Regions from separate parts of the Mesorhizobium monacense genome, predicted to be linked through region 2. Evidence: predicted binding sites of a transcription regulator. Region 2 holds the regulator's gene; each other region holds the start of a gene.
The links. The regulator PhoB, encoded in region 2, activates phosphate uptake and scavenging genes when phosphate is short. The targets are predictions, from matches to a motif close to TGTCATNNANCTGTCAT.

Region 1 (3,272 bases), 430 kb from region 2:
TTCGACATTTTGAAGCCAAAGCACCTTGCGGCGCTGAGGCTGCTGCCCGAACTGAACCTGCGCTTCGACGCGCTGGCGCAGCCGCGTCATTTGCCGGTGGTCGCAGCACTTGCCGACCACATTCCGGAGTTGGCGATCGTCGTCGACCACGCTGCCAAGCCGTTCATCGCCAGGGGCATCATCGAACCTTGGGCAAGCGACATGGCCGCGCTCGCCAAGAGACCGTCGGTGCTGTGCAAGTTTTCCGGGCTGGTCACCGAAGCCGGCCCGAATTGGTCGATCGCTGGCCTGAAACCCTATGCCGACCATCTCATCGCTTGCTTCGGCCCGGAACGGCTGATGTTCGGCAGCGACTGGCCGGTTTGCGAACTGGCCGCCACCTATGAGAACTGGCTGGCCGCCGCGAAGGAACTTGTGGCCGGTCTTTCGCCGGCCGCGCGCGATCAGATCTTCGGCGGCACGGCCGCGCTTTTCTACGGCATCGACTGACAGCTCGAATTCTACAAGGCGGACAATTTCAACTCCACCCGCTCGGCCGGAAACCGCGACTCGGAAAACTGGATCGGCTTTCCGTCTGGCGTGATGTTGACGGCAACCGTAACCAGCACGATGGCGCCAGGCTGCAGGTCGAGATCGGCGAGGTCGGCGGCATCGGCGTGGCGAGCCGAAAGCACCGTCGATTGCCTCAGATAATCGTTGATCCCAAAGCGCTTGAGCGAAGCAGTGACCGATCCGGTTTCCGCCATCGCAGCGTCGATGCCGGCGAAGCGCTGGGCATCAAACCAGGCGCTGGCGCGCGACACCGGATGCCCGTCGGCTTCCCCGCGCGTCTCCAGCCGAACCACGGTGGATCCTCTGGCAAGACCCAGGGCCTCTGCGACGCGGCGGCTGGCCGGCTCGGCCGACGACGTCAGCAGGACGATATGCCGTTCGGACGCCTGTCCTTGCAGGCCGGTCGAAAAGCGCGTGCGGGCGCCGATCGGATAGGACAGCCGCTTGCGCGACAGCACGAAGGTACCGCGCCCTTGCTCCGCCCTCAGCACCCCGTCCTGCACAAGGGCGGCGATGGCGGTGCGCACGGTATGACGGTTGACGCCATAGCGCTCGGCCAATGCTATTTCGGGCGGCAGCGCGGCGTTTTCAGCAAAATCGCCATCGGCAATCGAATGCAGGATCTGGTCAGCGATCTGCCGCCAAAGCGAAACTCCGCTACGCCGTTCGATGCTGGCAACTTGCTGCCCAATCATGTCCACCCCGATCTTCTTGCCCACCCCGACTTTTCGCTCACCCAGTCTTTTTGCCAGGTGTCATGCACCCGTCATGGACTCGCGCTAGCTAACAGGTATAATTTGTATGGTTGTCTATATCAATAGACAAATTAGCCGCTACGCAAGGAGCTCGCCATGCGAGGACAGGAAGCCCGCGATCAGGCCGAACGCAAGGCGATCATGGCGACGCTGGCGCAGTCGCCCGGCGACGACATCGCCCGCCTCTGGAACGAGGCCGGCCTGCCCTTCGAAGCCGAACTCCTGCGCGGCCCCGAAACCGGCCTGGTCACCGTGCGCGGCCGCATCGGCGGCGGCGGCGCGCCCTTCAATGTCGGCGAGGCGACCGTCACCCGCGCCACGGTCCGGCTGCCGTCCGGACAGGTCGGCCATTGCTACACGCTCGGTCGCGACAAGCGGAAGGCGAAGCTGGCGGCGATCGCCGATGCGCTGTGGCAGGAGCCCGCCCATCGCGAGGCGGTCGAGACCAGGCTGGTCGCGCCGCTGCGGGCGGCCCTGGTCGAGGCGCGCGAACAGCGGCGCGCCGAGACCGCGGCAACGAAAGTGGATTTCTTCACCATGGTGCGCGGAGAAGACTGATGGGGTTGGCTGTGCAAGCGATCGAGGGCGGCTTCGCCGATCCGGTGTTCAACGCCCAGACGGTGTTTCGCGCCGTGATGGATGCCATGGCGCGACCGGGCAGCGTGCAAGCCCTGCCGGCCTTTGCCCGCCCACCGGTGGCGCTTTCGGCGACGGCTGGCGCTATCGTCCTGGCGCTCTGCGACAACGACACGCCGCTCTGGCTCGATCTCCCCTTGCAAGCCGCACCCGCCGTCAAATCCTGGCTCGGTTTCCACACCGGCGCGCCTTCAGCCAACACCCCGGCCGATGCGCATTTCGCGCTGATCGCCAACCCCGCGGAAATGATGGCGCTGGACGGCTTTTCGCAAGGCACCCAGGATTATCCCGATCGCTCGACGACGCTGATCCTGCAGGTCACCGATCTTGCCTCTGGCGCGCCGCTGCTGCTCGAGGGCCCCGGCATAGAAACCAGTGCGACCATCGCGCCGGCGCAGATGCCGCGTCACTTCGTCGAACAGTGGAAGCAGAACAACCAGCGCTTTCCGCGTGGCGTCGACATCATCCTGGCCACCGCCGACAGCCTCGCTTGCCTGCCGCGCACGACGCGCATCAAGACGATGGAGGCGTAAGATGTACGTTGCGGTAAAAGGCGGCGAAGCGGCAATCGCCAACGCCCACCGACTGCTTGCCGATCGCCGCCGCGGCGACCGTTCGGTGCCGGCACTTCGCCTCGACCAGATCGTCGAGCAACTGGCGCTCGGCGTCGATCGGGTGATGAGCGAAGGCTCGCTCTACGACCGTGAGCTGACGGCATTGGCCATCGTCCAGGCGCGCGGCGACATGATCGAGGCGATCTTTCTGGTCCGCGCCTATCGCACCACGCTGCCGCGCTTCGGCTACACCAAGGCGATCGATACCGGCACGATGCTGGTCGAGCGGCGCGTCTCGGCGACCTACAAGGACCTGCCCGGCGGCCAGTTGCTGGGCCCGACCTTCGACTACACCCACCGGCTGCTCGATCCGGAGCTTGCCGCCGGCGGCGACGTCGCCGAGCCGCTGCAGCGCGAAAGCGAGGCGGAAGCCATGCCGCGCGTCTCGGCGATCCTCGCCCGCGAAGGCCTGATCGAACCGGACGGCGACATGCCGCAGGACCATATCCCCGGCGACATCACCCGCGAGCCGCTGGAATTCCCGATGGCGCGCGACATCCGCCTGCAGGCGCTGTCACGCGGCGACGAGGGTTTTCTGCTGGCGCTCGGCTATTCCACCCAGCGCGGCTATGCCCGCAACCATCCCTTTGTCGGCGAGGTCCGCATCGGCGAGGTCGAGCTGGAGCTCGACGTGCCGGAACTGCCCTTCGCCGCGCCACTCGGCTCTGTCCGCGTCACCGAGTGCCAGATGGTCAACCAGTTCAAGGGCTCGGCC
Region 2 (3,272 bases):
CTGCAACATGATGGCGGTGGCGCTGCAATGGCGCGATCCCGACCGCTACCGCGACGATTTCATCGCCATCCTGCTCTCGCACGGCATCGGCATGGGGCTGGTGCTGAAGGGCGAACTGTTCACCGGCACTCATTCGTCCGGCGGCGAGTTCGGCCACATGATCCACCGGCCGGGCGGTGCGCTCTGCCGCTGCGGACGGCGCGGCTGCGTCGAGGCCTATGCCGGCAACTATGCCATCTGGCGCAACGCCAGGATGATGAGCGAGGATGCCGAACCGGTCGATGTCGGCGATGCCGACATGCGCGCGCTCGCCGCGCGGGCGCGCGAGACCGACGGCCCGGAGCGCGAAGCCTATCGCAAGGCCGGCGAGGCGCTCGGCTTCGGCCTTGGCAGCCTGTTCGCACTGATCGACCCGGCACCGGTCGCCATGGTCGGCGTCGGCGCCGCCGCCTTCGATCTGATCGAACCGGCGCTGCGCGAGGCGATTGCCCAGACTGCCGGCGGCCAGCACTCGAAATCGATCTCCTTCGACACCGAGCCGAATGAGTTGCCGCTGATCCGCGAGGGCTGCGCCATGCGCGCGCTCGGCTTCGTCGACCAGGAGATTTTTGCGCCGGGCGTCCAGCAGCGAACGGTCGCCGGCAAGAGCGTTGCCTGAAACGTCAGACCCCCAATCGTGAGCGTCTATGATGAAGAGCTACCGTAACCGGCATGGCGTGACATATTACCTGCCGGACTTCGGCCCGCCAGTCCGTTGGCTTTCTTGCGCCGATGTCTCGTCCCGTGAAACTGATCTTCCCGTCGTGTCCTACTTCGAATGCGACGCCGAAAATCTTGGTTGTCGGGCAATGCACATTTACGCAGATGGTCGCGTGCTCCTCGCCTATCCCGGCGGTCTCGACGGCGATCACTTGCCCGAAGGGGAACTGCCGCCGGTGGGAGAGGTCGACGACCCAGATGGCGCGCAAACCCGCGAGACCACCAAACCCGAGTTCGATGCTCTGTGGGCTGTACTGTCTCGCTTAGAAAGTAGCGCGTGAATCCCGATCTGTCGGGATGGAAGGGTCCTAATCTTCCCTGATGGCGTAGCCGGCGCCGCGGATGGTGCGGATGACGTCGGGCATGCGGCCATTGTTGACCGCCTTGCGCAGCCGGCCGACATGCACGTCGACCGTGCGCTCGTCGATATAGATCGTCTCGCCCCAGACATTGTCGAGCAGCTGGCTGCGCGAAAACACCCGGCCCGGATGCCGCATCATGAATTCGAGCAGTCGGAACTCGGTCGGTCCGAGCCTGATCTCGCTCTTCTTGCGGTAGACCCGGTGCGACTCGCGATCGAGCACGATGTCGCCAACCTTCAGCATGCTGGACAGCACTTCCGGCTTGGCGCGGCGCAGCAGCGCCTTGACCCTGGCCATGAATTCCGGCGTCGAGAACGGCTTGACCAGATAGTCGTCGGCGCCGGTGGAGAGGCCCCGCACGCGGTCGCTCTCTTCGCCACGCGCCGTCAGCATGATGATCGGCAGCCGCTCGGTCTCGGGCCGCATCCTCAGGCGCCGGCAAAGCTCGATGCCGGAAACCGCCGGCACCATCCAGTCGAGCACCAGAAGATCGGGCACATTCTCCTGCAGGCGGATCTCGGCCTCGTCGCCGCGCGTCACCACCTCGACCTGGTAGCCTTCGGACTCCAGATTGTAGCGGAGCAGCACCCCCAGCGGCTCCTCGTCCTCCACCACCATGATGCGTGGCGCGATCATCGGTCGGTTACCCCTGTCATGCCGCCGGCGCGGACATCGCCGTCTCGTCCTGTTTGGGACGATTGGCGGGCAATTGCGAGCCGGTCAGAACGTAGTAGGCGTTCTCGGCAATGTTGGTGACATGGTCGCCGATGCGCTCCAGATTCTTGGCGCAAAACAGCAGATGCGTGCAGGCCGTGATGTTGCGCGGATCCTCCATCATGTAGGTCAGCAGCTCGCGGAACACCGACGTGTACTTGACGTCGATGCGCTCGTCGTCGTTCCGAAGCTTGGCGAGTGCCGCAGCGTCGGCGGCGGCGTATTGCTCGATCACCCGTTGCACCTGGACCAGCACCAGCTGCGCCATCACATCGATGGAGTGCGAGAGGTCGCGCGGCGTGACGCTGAGGCCGACGGTGCCGACGCGCTTGGCGATGTTCTTGGCAAGGTCGCCGATGCGCTCAAGATCGCCGGCCATGCGGATCGAACCGACCACCGCGCGCAGATCGTTGGCCATCGGCTGGCGCTTGGCGATCAGCGTGATGGCGCGGTCGTCCAGCTCGCGCTGGCGCGCATCCATGATGGCGTCGTCTGAGACGACGCGCTGCGCCAGCGCATTGTCCGATGTCAGCAATGCACGGGTTGCCCCGCCGACCATCGAGCCGGCCAGTTCGCCCATGTCGGAGATCAGCTTGCTGATCGCCCCGAGATCCTCGTCGAAAGAGGCGACGGTATGATGTTCACCCATGATCCTGTCCTCGTGCCTGAAAATTGCCGCCGGACCGCTCAGCCGAACCGGCCGGTGATGTAGTCCTGCGTGCGCTTGTCGTCGGGGTTGGTGAACATCTTGTCGGTGGCGCCCTCCTCGACCAGATAGCCGAGGTGGAACATGGCCGTGCGCTGCGACACGCGCGCCGCCTGCTGCATCGAGTGCGTGACGATGACGATCGTGTAATTCTGGCGCAGCTCGTCGATCAGCTCCTCGACGCGGGCCGTGGCGATCGGGTCGAGCGCCGAGCAGGGCTCGTCCATCAGGATCACTTCCGGCGACACGGCGATGGCACGCGCGATGCACAGGCGCTGCTGCTGGCCGCCGGAAAGGCCGGTGCCGGGCTCTTGCAGGCGATCCTTCACCTCGTTCCAGATCGCCGCCTTCTTCAGGCTCGATTCGACGATCTGGTCCATGTCGGCCTTGCGCTTGGCCAGCCCGTGGATGCGCGGGCCGTAGGCGACGTTCTCGTAGATCGACTTCGGGAACGGGTTGGGCTTCTGGAACACCATGCCGACGCGGGCCCTGAGTTCGACGACGTCGATGTTCTTGTCGTAGATGTCCTCTTCGTCCAGCGTGATCTTGCCGGTCACCCGCGCCGAGTCGATGGTGTCGTTCATGCGGTTGAGGCAGCGCAGGAAGGTCGACTTGCCGCAGCCGGAAGGGCCGATCAGCGCCGTCACCTGGTTGAGGCGGACGTCGAGATTAACGTCGAACAGCGCCTGCTTGTCGCCATAGAACACGCCGACCTTGTCGCCGCGCATCTT
Region 3 (3,272 bases), 500 kb from region 2:
CTCCTGGTCGACACCGACCTCTCGCCCGAGCAGCGGACCTATGTCGGCGCCGTCTCGACCTCGGCCAGCGCCCTGCTGGCGCTCATCGAGGACCTGCTCGACTATTCCAAGATTGAGGCCGGCCGTTTCGACCCGGAACCGCAGCCGACATCGCTGCGCGAGATCGCCGACAACATCATCGAACTCATGGCGGCGCGCGCCTTCGGCAAGAACATCGGGCTTGGCTGCCATGTCGAGCTCGACGTGCCGCAGATGATCACCGCCGATCCCGGCCGGGTGCGCCAGGTGCTGCTCAACCTCATCGGCAACGCCATCAAGTTCACCGACACAGGTGGCGTGCTGGTGAGCGTGGCGCGGGCGCGCACCGAGACCACCGACCGTATCTGCTTCACGGTCTCCGACACCGGTCCTGGCCTGCGCGAGGAGGACATGGAGCGCATCTTCGAGGAGTTCGAGCAGTCCGACGGCACCTCGACCCGGGTGCATGGCGGCGCCGGTCTTGGTCTCGCCATCTCAAGGCGGCTGGTCAACGCCATGGGCGGCTCGATCTCGGTGTCGAGCCGGCTCGGCGAGGGATCCGAATTCGTCTTCGAGCTCCCCGCCACTGCGGCAACCGAGCCGCCGCAGAACCGGCAGAACATCCTGTCCGGCCGCCGCGCCGTGATCGTTTCGAAGAACGCCATCGAGGCCGACGCCATCGCCCGCACCATCCGCGCCCATGGCGGCGCGGTCGATCTGGCGACGACGCTTGCCCAGGCGACACCTTTCGCTGCCGGCTGCGGCGTGCTGCTGGTGGATGCGGCGATGGAAAACAGCGATGGACGCCTGCTCAAGCGCTTGCGCCAGAACGGCTTTGCCGATTGCGAGGCGATCACGCTGATCGCGCCGACCGATCGCGGCATGCTTGGCGAGTTCCGCGCCAATGGCTATGCCACCTTCCTGGCCAGGCCGGTGCGCGGCGAGACGCTGCTGCGCGTGCTGTTGACCAGCCACGCGCCGGCCCTCCCCCTGCCGAAATCGGACAAGCACGGCGCCCCGCCCGTGCGTGCCGGCGCTGGCCGCCGCGAGCACGGCCTGTCGGTGCTGATTGCCGAAGACAACGACATCAACGCCATGCTTGCCCGCGCCACGCTTCTCAAGGCCGGGCATCGCGTCAAGGTGGTCGGCAATGGCAAGGCCGCCGTCGAGGCCATCACCGACGCCGGGCTCAAGCACCGCTTCGACGTGGTGCTGATGGACCTGCATATGCCGGTGATGGACGGGCTGGACGCGATCGCCGCCATCCGCCGCCATGAAGAGGAAATGGCCGTGCCGCCGGTTCCGATCATGGTTCTGTCAGCCGATAGCCAGGAAAAGACCCGTCACGCCGTGCTCGCCCACGGCGCCAGTGGCTTCGTCACCAAGCCTCTCGACCCCGACGCTCTGGTCCATGCCGTCGAGGGTCAGGTCGCGGCCTGACGTCCCGCATCGGCCGTCTCTCATCACGTAAACGTAGCCGGTTGAGCGTATTCGCCAGCCGACGAAGTATTGCCCGTCGCGCCGTATCACGGTACTGTCACAATCCTGTTGCACCTACACCGTATCCCCGTGCCAAGAGGGATGGCTCGAAGGAGAATCACTCGTGCATACAGCTATGCCGGAATGTGACACTCGGCCGAACGCCGGCGGCGCCCTGCTCGCCGCGCGGACTGCCGACGCCGTCGCAAATGGGGCACCTCTGGGCCGCATCGGCAACCTCGAAGTGCGGCTGGCGCGCAATGCGGCCGAAATCGCCGCCGCGCAGGAAGTGCGCTACCGGGTATTCTATGACGAGCTTGGCGCCAGGAAGGATCTGTTCCAGGCGCAGGATCGCCGCGACGCCGACCGCTTCGACCCGCTCTGCGATCATCTGCTCGTCCTCGACACCTCGCTTGCCGGCCCCGAGCACCGCCGCATCGTCGGCACCTACCGGCTGCTGCGGCAGGAAATCGCGGCGACGGCCGGCGGCTTCTATTCCGAAGGCGAATTCGAACTGACCAAGCTGATCGCGCGCCACCCCGGCCAGCGCTTCCTCGAGCTCGGCCGCTCGTGCGTCCTGCCGGAATATCGCTCCAAGCGCACCATCGAGGCCCTGTGGCAAGGCATCTGGGCCTATATCAACCATTACGGCATCGGCGTGATGACCGGCTGTGCCTCGTTCCACGGCATCGTGCCGGCGGCGCATGCCGAGGCGCTCACCTACCTTGCCCATCACTGCCGCACCGACTCGGCCTGGGACGTCAGGGCGGTCGCCGGCCGCTATTGCTCCATGGACCTGATGCCGATCGAGGCGGTGAACGCCAAGGCAGCGATCGCGGCGATGCCGCCGCTGGTCAAGGGCTATCTGCGCGTCGGCGCCCGCATCGGCGATGGCTGTGTCATCGATCACGAATTCTCGACGGTCGACGTGTTCGTGGTCATGCCGGTCAAGGAGATCGGCGCGCGCTACGTCAACTACTATGGCGGGGAAGCCCAGCGCTTCGCAGCCTGAGAGTAGTGAGTAGCGAATAGTGAGTAGTCAGTAGGGCGACGCGCCGAGCTATCGCTCTCACTACTCCCCTCCATTCTCACGGAATGTCTTCCGGCCTCCGGCCGGGCCGGCTCTTGTAGGCCGGAAACGACCAGCCGAATTTGAGCGCCCCGCCGCGCACCAGGAAGGCAGCCGCGAAGCCTAGCAGGCCGGAAGCCAGCGCCGGCAGGCCTGCAAGGTCGCCGAGCGTGAAAAGCGTGGCGCCTGCGAGTGCCGCCGAGACATAGATTTCAGGCCTGAGCAGTACGGAAGGCTCTCCGGCCAGCAGATCACGCAATATGCCACCGAAGGTCGCCGTGAGCACGCCGGTGATTACGGACACGACAGGCGAACCGGTGATCGCAAGGCCCTTGGCGGCGCCCATCACCGAAAAGGCGGCGAGGCCTACGGCATCGAGCCAGAGCAGCAATTTCCAGCGGGATTCAACCCGGTGCGCGCTGAAGAAGACCAGCACCGCCACCGCCGCGCAGATCAGCACATAGCTGGAGTTGGCGACCCAGAACACTGGTAGGTTGAGAATGACGTCGCGGAACGTGCCGCCGCCGATGGCGGTGACGCTGGCCAGGAACAGGAAGCCGATAATGTCGAGCTGCTTGCGCGAAGCCGCTAGCGCCCCGGTCGCCGCAAAGACGGCGACACCGGCATAGTCGAGGAGGTCAATGGGATTCATGGGCGCGGAGGTGAGTAGTGAATAAGTGAGTAGCGATGAATAGCACGAAGCCGC

Region 1: a site for PhoB is predicted at 1,306-1,322, ahead of phnF (phosphonate metabolism transcriptional regulator PhnF). Genes of this name have one in related genera too.
Region 3: a site for PhoB is predicted at 1,554-1,570, ahead of olsB (l-ornithine N(alpha)-acyltransferase). Genes of this name have one in related genera too.

The regions. Positions count from the first base shown of each region.
Region 1 is NZ_CM165567.1:154,980-158,251, reverse strand. Features, by position in the region: gene AC1RUK_RS00705 (amidohydrolase family protein) at 1-489, shown strand, start outside; gene phnF (phosphonate metabolism transcriptional regulator PhnF) at 501-1,247, opposite strand; gene phnG (phosphonate C-P lyase system protein PhnG) at 1,404-1,865, shown strand; gene phnH (phosphonate C-P lyase system protein PhnH) at 1,865-2,476, shown strand; gene AC1RUK_RS00685 (carbon-phosphorus lyase complex subunit) at 2,478-3,272, shown strand, end outside.
Region 2 is NZ_CM165567.1:6,600,788-6,604,059, reverse strand. Features, by position in the region: gene AC1RUK_RS31655 (ROK family protein) at 1-658, shown strand, start outside; gene AC1RUK_RS31650 (DUF6881 domain-containing protein) at 687-1,040, shown strand; gene phoB (phosphate regulon transcriptional regulator PhoB) at 1,068-1,757, opposite strand; gene phoU (phosphate signaling complex protein PhoU) at 1,774-2,484, opposite strand; gene pstB (phosphate ABC transporter ATP-binding protein PstB) at 2,523-3,272, opposite strand, start outside.
Region 3 is NZ_CM165567.1:222,492-225,763, reverse strand. Features, by position in the region: gene AC1RUK_RS00990 (PAS domain-containing hybrid sensor histidine kinase/response regulator) at 1-1,458, shown strand, start outside; gene olsB (l-ornithine N(alpha)-acyltransferase) at 1,634-2,509, shown strand; gene AC1RUK_RS00980 (trimeric intracellular cation channel family protein) at 2,586-3,218, opposite strand.